One region of the Streptomyces sp. NBC_00989 genome, then DNA from elsewhere that is predicted to be linked to it. Evidence: riboswitches for the same ligand, from Rfam matches in the RefSeq annotation. Region 1 holds a riboswitch; the other holds the start of a gene.
What was found. A riboswitch is a leader RNA that binds a small molecule or an ion and turns the genes downstream of it on or off. The one in region 1 is predicted to bind ZMP and ZTP.

Region 2: linked by a shared signal. The riboswitch ahead of OG714_RS06035 (bifunctional 5,10-methylenetetrahydrofolate dehydrogenase/5,10-methenyltetrahydrofolate cyclohydrolase) and the one ahead of OG714_RS20605 (glycine hydroxymethyltransferase) in region 1 are both predicted to bind ZMP and ZTP.

Annotation. Positions count from the first base shown of each region.
Region 1 is NZ_CP108728.1:4,756,675-4,761,477, reverse strand. It holds gene OG714_RS20615 (PLP-dependent aminotransferase family protein) at 1-912, shown strand, start outside; gene OG714_RS20610 (hypothetical protein) at 1,040-1,891, opposite strand; ZMP/ZTP riboswitch at 2,127-2,216, shown strand; gene OG714_RS20605 (glycine hydroxymethyltransferase) at 2,248-3,702, shown strand; gene OG714_RS20600 (hypothetical protein) at 3,741-4,496, opposite strand; gene OG714_RS20595 (hypothetical protein) at 4,616-4,803, opposite strand, start outside.
Region 2 is NZ_CP108728.1:1,328,562-1,333,364, reverse strand. It holds gene OG714_RS06045 (RNA polymerase sigma factor) at 1-373, shown strand, start outside; gene OG714_RS06040 (CU044_5270 family protein) at 506-1,405, shown strand; gene OG714_RS06035 (bifunctional 5,10-methylenetetrahydrofolate dehydrogenase/5,10-methenyltetrahydrofolate cyclohydrolase) at 1,406-2,254, opposite strand; ZMP/ZTP riboswitch at 2,276-2,360, opposite strand; gene OG714_RS06030 (nuclear transport factor 2 family protein) at 2,590-2,955, opposite strand; gene OG714_RS06025 (hypothetical protein) at 3,127-3,420, shown strand; gene OG714_RS06020 (ABC transporter ATP-binding protein) at 3,521-4,803, opposite strand, start outside.

The sequences.
Region 1 (4,803 bases):
CTCTCCCGCGCCCGCGGCGTACGAACCGACCCCGAGCACATCGTGATCAGCGGGGGCATCTCCCACGGCCTACGGCTGCTCGGCGCCGTCCTGCGGGCCCGCGGCGCCCACACCATCGGGGTGGAGTCCTACGGCCTCGCCGTCCACTGGCAGATCCTGGACGAGGCGGGCCTGCGCACCCGCCCGCTCCCCCTCGATGAACTGGGCACGAACCCGGGCCAGTTGACGGACGAACCGGCGGTCCTGCTCACCCCCGCCCACCAGTTCCCCATGGGCGTCCCCCTCCGCCACGACCGCCGCTCCGCCGTCGTCGACTGGGCCCGGCGCACCGGCGGCCTGGTCCTGGAGGACGACTACGACGGCGAGTTCCGATACGACCGCCAGCCCATCGGCGCCCTCCAAGGCCTCGACCCGAACCACGTCGTCTACCTAGGCACCGCCAGCAAGTCCCTCGCCCCCGGCCTCCGCCTGGCCTGGATGGTCCTGCCCCCCTCACTGATGGACGAGGTCGCGAAGGCGAAGGGCGGCATCGACACCTGCGGCGTCCTGGACCAACTGACCCTCGCCGAATTCATCACCTCCGGCGCCTACGACCGCCACGTCCGCGCCGCCCGCCTGCGCTACCGCCGCCGTCGGGACACCCTGGTCGACGCCCTCGCCCAGCACGCCCCCGACGTCCACGCCACCGGCATCGCGGCGGGCTTCCACGCCGTCCTCAGCCTCCCGCCCGGCACCGAACAGACCGTGGTCCAAGCCGCCGCCTGGCAGGGCCTGGCCCTCCATTCCCTGTCCTTCTACCGCCACGAACACGCCCTCGCCGACCCGATGGACGCCCTGGTGGTGGGCTACGGAACACCACCGGACCATGCGTGGGCGGGGGCGGTGGAGGCGTTGTGCAGGGTGCTGCCGTGAGGGTGCGCACCTCTTCAACGCAGGCCGGCATTCCAACGCAGGTCCGCGAAATCAGCCCGTCCGGCGTTTGAGGACGAGGCCCCTTCAGGGCCGAAGCGGGGTCCGGGGGCGCAGCCCCCAGGGCCGGTCACCCCAACTCGCCCGCACCATCCACCGCTTCACCGCCGGAGGCCGGCGCCTCGCCGAACCGAGCCAACGCCAACGCCCCCGCCACAGCCACCAGGAACCCCAGCACCGCCAGCCACTCCAGCCCGTCCCGAGTACGGTCCCCGAGCCACACCACCCCCACCGCCGCCGGCCCGAGCGTCTCCCCGATCACAATCCCCGCCGTCGCCGTCGTCACCGACCCCCGCTGCAGCGCCGTCGTCAGCAACAGAAACGCCGCACCTCCACCGACGAGCAGCGCGTACGTGGCCGGATTGGCGACCAGTGTCGAGGGATTCAGCGAGTCGATCAACCGGACCGCCACCTCCACCACCCCGAACCCGAACCCGGCCCCCAGCCCCAGCGCCAACGCCCGCCCCCGCTCCGGCAGTCGCCCACCGACCAGCCCGAGCAACAGCACCGCCACCGCCGTCGCCAGCATCGCCCACTTCAACGCCATGGACCCGTCCCGGTGCCCCTCCGCCCCGGACGCCAGCCCCAGCATCGCCAGCCCCGCGCAGACCACGCCGACGGCCGCCCACTCCACCCCGCTGAGCCGAACTCCCAGCAGCCGGGCGGCCACCACCGCCGTCACCGCGAGGCTCGACGCCAGCGCCGCCCCGACCGCGTAGATGGGAAGCGACCGCAGCGCCGCGATCTGGAACACGAAGCCCAGACCGTCCAGCCCCAGCCCCGCCAGATAGCGCCACTGCCGCAGCGCCCGCAGCAACAGCGCCGCGTCCCCGCCCCCACCGGTCGTGGCCGCCCGCGCGGCGACCGCCTGAAGCACCGTCGCCGTACCGAAGCAGACCGCCGCGCCGAGCGCGCACACCATTCCAAAGAGCACAAAGTGACTCTAGGGGAGGGGAGATCGCAGCGGTCCCCCGCGTGAGCCCTCTCACCCAACTCAAGGAACTCCGCAGCTGCCTCCAGAAACTCCCGGGGCGGTGGCTGGAGTCCCCCCGACACCGCGCGGAGTCGGGCCGGCCCCCACTCCACATCCGCCGCCGATGAGCGCTTCCGCATGGTGGACGCGGGAGCCGCACCGTCCGGCACGCCCGGTAGGCTGACCGGCGGGCCGTGACTGGCGCGCTGGGATGGGACCGACCATCGGGGAGCGGCCCGAGCTGGAATGTGTGCCGTGCGCCTGGGCCGTACCGAGAACGCCGAACGCCACGTCCGGAGGTCCCCATGCCCGACAATTCCGCGCCCCTTTCCCCTGAGTCCACCGCCTTCCGTGCCGCCCTCGATGTGATCCGGGCCGTCGAGCCGCGCGTCGCCGACGCCATCGGCCAGGAAGTCGCCGACCAGCGCGAGATGCTCAAGCTGATCGCCTCCGAGAACTACGCCTCCCCGGCCACCCTGCTGGCCATGGGCAACTGGTTCAGCGACAAGTACGCCGAGGGCACCATCGGCCGCCGCTTCTACGCCGGCTGTCGCAACGTCGACACCGTCGAGGCCCTCGCCGCCGAGCACGCGCGCGAACTCTTCGGCGCCCGCCACGCCTACGTCCAGCCGCACTCCGGCATCGACGCCAACCTCGTCGCCTTCTGGTCGATCCTCGCCGACCGCGTCGAGGTCCCGGCCCTCGCGAAGGCGGGCGTCCGCCAGGTCAACGACCTCTCCGACGCCGACTGGGCCGAACTCCGCCAGGCCTTCGGCAACCAGCGCATGCTCGGCATGTCCCTGGACGCCGGCGGCCACCTCACCCACGGCTTCCGCCCCAACATCTCCGGCAAGATGTTCGACCAGCGCTCCTACGGCACCGACTCGGCGACGGGCCTCATCGACTACGAGGCGCTGCGGATCTCCGCCCGTGAGTTCAAGCCGCTGATCATCGTCGCCGGCTACTCCGCCTACCCGCGTCTGGTGAACTTCCGCATCATGCGCGAGATCGCCGACGAGGTCGGGGCGACCCTGATGGTGGACATGGCGCACTTCGCCGGCCTAGTCGCGGGCAAGGTGCTGACCGGTGACTTCGACCCGGTCCCGCACGCCCAGATCGTCACCACCACCACCCACAAGTCGTTGCGCGGCCCGCGCGGCGGCATGGTCCTGTGCGACGACTCCCTCAAGGACCAGGTCGACCGCGGCTGCCCGATGGTCCTCGGCGGCCCCCTCCCGCACGTCATGGCCGCCAAGGCCGTCGCCCTCGCCGAGGCCCGGCAGCCCTCCTTCCAGGACTACGCCCAGCGCATCGTCGACAACTCCCGTGCGCTGGCGGACGGTTTGATGCGCCGCGGCGCCACCCTGGTCACCGGCGGCACCGACAACCACCTCAACCTGATCGACGTCGCCTCCTCCTACGGCCTCACCGGCCGCCAGGCCGAGGCCGCCCTGCTCGACTCGGGCATCGTCACCAACCGCAACGCCATCCCCGCCGACCCCAACGGCGCCTGGTACACCTCCGGCATCCGCATCGGCACCCCCGCCCTGACCACCCGTGGCCTGGGCACCGCCGAGATGGACGAGGTCGCCGGTCTCATCGACCGTGTCCTCACCACCACGGAGCCCGGCACCACCAGCAAGGGCGCGCCGTCCAAGGCCCAGCACATCCTCGACCCGAAGATCGCGGACGAGATCTCCCACCGTGCCACCGACCTCGTCGCAGGCTTCCCGCTGTACCCGGAGATCGACCTCGGCTGACCCCCGCTCTCTCTTGAGTTGTCAAAGACCGGCGACTCTCACAGATCGATGAGTTCCTGTCGTGGTTCCTCGCGCGGCGGTCCGGCCTCACGCCGGGCCGCCGCGCGGCGTATCAGCAGCGTGCCGCCGACCCCGACGGCCACCCCCGCCACCGCCCACCAGACAGGTCCGGCAAGCTCCGCGGATCCAGACCCACCCCCAACCGCCTTGCCGGCGGCGCCGGTTCCGCCGAGCGTCCCCGCCCGCTCCATCTGCGCGAAGACCGCGCGAGGCGCCCGATGCCAGCGGATGTCGTCGTCCGCCACCTCCGGAGCCGGATCCGTCCGCACCCACGGTGTGCCGTCCGCGGCCACGAACAACTGGTCCTCCCGCTCCACCGCCACATCACCACCCGGAGCCCGACTCGTCCGAGGCCAGCCCCCGACCCCGGTCAGCCCCCACACCACGGTGATCCGCACCGCCGGATACCGGCCTGCCTCCCACTCCGGCGACACCCGCTCCGTCCCCGCGTACGTCGGCTGCAACAACGTCCACAGGCGGGCGAACGACGGTTCCCCGGAGCGCCACGCCTCCGTCCGGCCCGTGCCACCCGACACGACGAGCGCCAGATCCGGGATGTCCCGGCGCGGGTCCTGAGCCCGGGCCCGCACCTGCACCTGATCAGTAGCCGGGTCCGGCGACGGATGCATCCCTACAGCCTGGACGTGGGCTTGGGCCTGGACGTGGACCTGTGCCTGGGCCTGTGCCTGGGCAGCCACGGCCAGAGCTATCAACACCGTCCCCGCCAGAGCCATCAACACCGGTCTGGATACGAGACACCGGCCCCGCATCCGCGCCCGTCCCCTCCCGCGTTCCATCCGCCCTCTCTCCCTTTCCCTCTCTCCCCTCGCCATCTCGCTCGTCCCCCCGCCCCTCACACGTCCCGCAATTCCTGCCTGGGCCCCGGCTCCCGCCCCTTCCGCCACCGGTCCAGCGGCAGCCGCGCGGCGAACGGCCGCAGAACCAGGGCCAGTACCGCTCCGGCCGCCGCGCCCGGTATCGCCCACCACCAGTCGGTGCCATGACCCTTGTCTGGAAGGGAGGCCCGCACTGTGGTGGTCC
Region 2 (4,803 bases), 3.4 Mb from region 1:
TCTTCCGTCGGCCCCGTTGCCTTGGCTGTACGGCGTGGCCCGTAACTGTCTGGCCAATGCGGTGCGTGGGTTCGGGCGGCGGCGTCGGCTTGTCGACCGGCTGGGCAACGACGAGAGCGCGCATGGGCGGCAGGTCGCGGTCGGTCCCGAGGCGGAGGCGCCCGGGGCCTGGGTGCACGAGGCGCTCGCGCGGTTGTCTCCGGCCGATCAGGAGGTGTTGCGGCTGACGGCGTGGGAGGAACTGGGCGTGGAGGAGGTTGCCGTGGTTCTTGGGTGTGGGGGGCGGGCCGCGGCCATGCGGCTGCATCGGGCGCGGCGGAGGTTGCGCGCCGAGATCGATCGACTCGCGGTGCTTGGAGGGGCGGGGCGATGAGCGTCGAAAGTGCCGCGATGTGTTGGTGGTCGGCTGCGGGCGCGTCGTGGCTGGTCGCGCAGTTCCCCGCGCCCCTTTGGGTCGCTACAGGTGGGGCGCTTTTCAGGTACCGCCCCTTTAAGGACCGTCTCCATGGCTGATGAACTCGAACTCCTGCGTAGCGCCAACCCGTTCACGAGCGACGGACCCCTCTACGGCGATGGGCCGCTCGACCATCACGCCGAGCGCCGGCTCAACAGGCTGCTGCACGACCGGCGTTCACGGCGGCGCCGGCTGCTGTGGAGCCTTGCGGCCACCGCTTCCGTGGCCGCGACCGTGCTCACTCTGGCGCTGGGCGGGCCGAGCAGCACCCCGGCGGTGGCGGCTCCCCGCGCCCTGGTCGTGCAGGCGCACTCCACCCCCGTATCCCTGAAGCAGCTCGCCGCCCTCGCCGCGGCGGTCGCGGCCGACGGAACTCCCGCTCTGCGCAGGGGAACCCATGTGCAGTCGTGGAGCCTCGGCATGTCCGACGACAAGCCACCCGTCACCGTCCCCGAGGAACGCATCGTGCGCTGGAACGCGGACGACAGTCACACGGAGCGGGACATCGAGGACGGGCGTGTCGTCAAGGACACGACGTATCCGCCGAGTTGGAGCGATGTCCCGCCCGACGCCCGGCCCCCGCACGACGTGGCGGGACTGCGGGCGTACCTCCAGGAGGCGGCGTACAGCAAGACGCCGTTGACCACCCCCGAACTCCTGTCGGCCGTGGGGGAGTTGCTGGACCACTGGACGCTCGGGGCGCGTGAGTCGGCCGCGTTGGCGCGGCTGCTCGCGGGGGCGGACGGACTGCGGCCGGTGGGGGAGGTGACCGACCGCCTCGGGCGGCACGGGCAGGCGTACGTGTATCAGCGGTCTGGCAGCCGCCTGATGCTGATCATGGACCCGGCCACCGGCGCCGTACTCGGACTGGAGAGTACCTCCACGAAGGATCAGCCCGAGTACGGCGTCAAGGCCGGGGACGTCATGGAGTACAGCGCGTGGACGCGCTGATCACACCCCGAGCTGCCGGGCTGCGGCGGTCACGGTCTGCTCCAGGAGCGTGGCGATCGTCATCGGGCCGACACCGCCCGGCACCGGCGTGATCAACGAGGCGCGTTCGGCGGCGGATTCGAAGTCGACGTCGCCGACGTTGCCCGCGTTGTAGCCGGCGTCGACGACGACCGCGCCGGGCTTGACGTCCTCGCCGCGGATCAGCCGGGGGCGCCCGACGGCGGCGACCACGATGTCCGCCTCGCGGACCACGGCGGACAGGTCCCGGGTGCGGGAGTGACAGTAGGTGACGGTCGCGTCGCGGGCCAGGAGCAGCATGCCGGCCGGCTTGCCGAGGATCGCGCTGCGGCCGACCACGACGGCCCGCTTGCCGGACAGGTCGACGTCGTACTCGTCGAGCAGCCGCATGATGCCGCCGGGCGTGCAGGACACGAAGCCCGGCAGGCCGAAGCTCATCGTCGCGAACGACGCGAAGGTGACACCGTCCACGTCCTTCTCCGCCGCGATGGCCTCGAACGCCGCCCGCTCGTCGATGTGTTCACCCATCGGGTGCTGGAGCAGGATGCCGTGCACCGTGGGGTCGGCGGAGAGTTCGTCGAGGGTGCCGACCAGTTCGGCGGTGGTCGTGGCGGCGGGCAGCTCGACGTGCCGGGACTCGATGCCGGCCTTGCGCGAACGGTTCTGCTTCATCCGGACGTACGTGACGGAGGCCGGGTCCGCGCCGACCAGGACCGTCGCCAGACAGGGCGCCGTACCGGTGCGCTCCGTGAGGTCGGCGGCCTTCTTCGCGGTGTCCTCGACGATGCGCCGGGCGAGCGCGGTGCCGTCCATGAGTCGTGCCTGGGACATGATCCACTCCTGAGCTGGTTGACCAATCGCCCAGGCGCACGGCATCGACTCCGCGTGGGCCGCTCCACGGTGGTGCTCCACCTCAGCGCCAGTCACGACCCACGAACAGCCTAACCGACCTGTCCACGGCCGTCAGGGGCCCGCTCACCCACGCCGGACGCGCCGACGGGACTGCGCCGCTCGCAGCGCTGACCCCAGGAGGGCGGTGGACGCTCGCAGGCCCGCCGCGGAAACCGGTGCGCGGCGTCGCGTCACAACGGACCGCGCGGGTGCGGTGCTCGCCGAGAAGGTCCAGGTCAGACGGGTGCTGATCCGGACCCTCGGCACCAGCCTCGCTAGCCGTCCCATGCCTGGATCATGGTCTGCCGGGTGATCTTGCCGTCGTGCAGCAACAGCATCGACTCGGCGAGGACCCTGGCCCCGTCCGGGTACTGACACGATTCGCTGTAGGCGACCCGGTCCCCTTCCACGACGCACTCCTCCAGCTTGTGCGTCATGTCGCGGCTGTAGACGTCGGCGAGCATCGCGCCGATCTCGTCCCGGCCGTGCAGGACCTTGGGGTGACTGGGCTGGGTCTGGTGGTCGACGACGTGGATCTCGGCGTCGTCCGCGTAGAGCGACAGAAGTGTCGCCGCTGTGTGGTCCTCGATGCCCCGGCGCAGGGCTTCGGTGTCGAAGCCGGGGCGTGCCGCGGTGCCCATGGTGACCTCCTCGGAGGGCCGCGGTCCGCACAGGAGCGAGCCGCGACGGGCCTCTCCTACGAGACTCCTCCGTCACGCCGGGGTCGGCAAACCGGGCGGCACGCTCCGCCTGACGGGTGAGCGGTGCCTGGTGCCCGTGACCGCGCGGGGACCGGGCGCGTTGCTGAGGGCATGATCTCAACACGACGTATTGCCGCCGCCGTTGGTCTCGCGGTCGGGGTCACCGGCCTCGTCGCGCCGATGGCGAACGCCGCCGACGCGCCCGCCTTCAAGGACGGCAAGGTCAGCCCGGTCGCCCTGCTGGACTCGCTCGCGGTGAGTGAAATCCCCGCCGAGCACCAGGCGGAGATTCCCCGGGTCGCCAGCCAGCTGCAGGGGCTGAACCACCTGAACGACCTCCAGCAGCTGCACCAGGTCACCGACCTCACCGCGCCGGTCACGGGACTCCTCCCCGCCGTCGAATAGAGCCTGTCGAGCCTGTGGCACCGAAGCGGTACCGATCCTGCTGAGCACGCGCTTTCTGAGGGCCGTCCGGAAACGGGCGGCCCTCAGCCGTTCCCCGGGATCAGCCCGTCGTCGCCAGGAACTGTGTCGCCGCCAGCTCCGCGTACAGCGGGTCCGCGCTCACCAGCTCCCGGTGCGTGCCCACCGCGCGGACGCGGCCCGCGTCCATGACGACGATCCGGTCGGCCATCGTCACCGTGGACAGCCGGTGCGCCACGACCAGGACCGTCGTCGTACGGGCCACATCGGCGACGGTGTCGCGCAGGGCCGCCTCGTTCACCGCGTCCAGCTGCGAGGTCGCCTCGTCGAGGAGCAGCAGCCGGGGCCGGCGCAGCAGCGCGCGGGCGATGGCGACGCGCTGACGTTCGCCGCCCGAGAGGCGGGTGCCGCGGTGGCCGACGAGCGTGTCGGCGCCCTTCGGAAGGCGGGCGACCAGGCCGTCGAGGCGGGTCGTCCTCAGGACGCGGGTGACGGCGTCGTCGTCCGCGTCCGGGTTGCCGAGCAGCAGGTTTTCGCGCAGGGAACCCGACAGGACAGGGGCGTCCTGCTCCACATAGCCGATGGCGGACCGGAGTTGGGACAGTTCCCACTCCGCGAGGTCCCGGCCGTCGAGGGTGATGGCGCCGGACTCGGGGTCGTAGAAACGCTCGATGAGGGAGAACACGGTGGTCTTGCCCGCGCCGGACGGGCCGACGAACGCCGTCATGCCCCGGGCCGGTACCTCGAAGGTCACGCCGTGGTGGACGTAGGGGAGGTCGTCGGCGTAGCGGAAGCGGACGTCGTCGAAGGCGAGGGACGCGGGTTCGGCACCGGGGGAGGGCAACTGGGCGGGCGGGGACGGGGGTTCGGCGGGGAGTTGGAGCGCCTCCTGGATGCGGGAAAGGGCCGCGGCGCCCGTCTGGTACTGGGTGATCGCGCCGACGACCTGCTGGATCGGCATCATCAGATAGAAGACGTAGAGGAGGAACGCGACCAGCGTGCCGACGTCGATCGCGCCCGTCGCCACCCGCGCTCCGCCCACCGCGAGGACCGTGATGAACGCGATCTGCATCGACAGGCCGGCCGTATTGCCCGCCGCCGCCGCCCACTTGGCCGCGCGGATGCTCTGCCGCCACGACTCCTCGGCCGCCGCGTGCAGGGTGCGCTCCTCGCGGTCCTCGGCGCCGGACGCCTTCACCGTGCGCAGCGCGCCGAGGATCCGCTCCAGCGACGCTCCCATCACACCGATCGCGTCCTGTGCCTGCCGGCTGGCCCGGTTGATGCGCGGCACGATCACGCTGAGCACAACGCCCGCACCCACGATCACGCCGAGGGTGACGGCCAGCAGCACAGGGTCGACCAGAC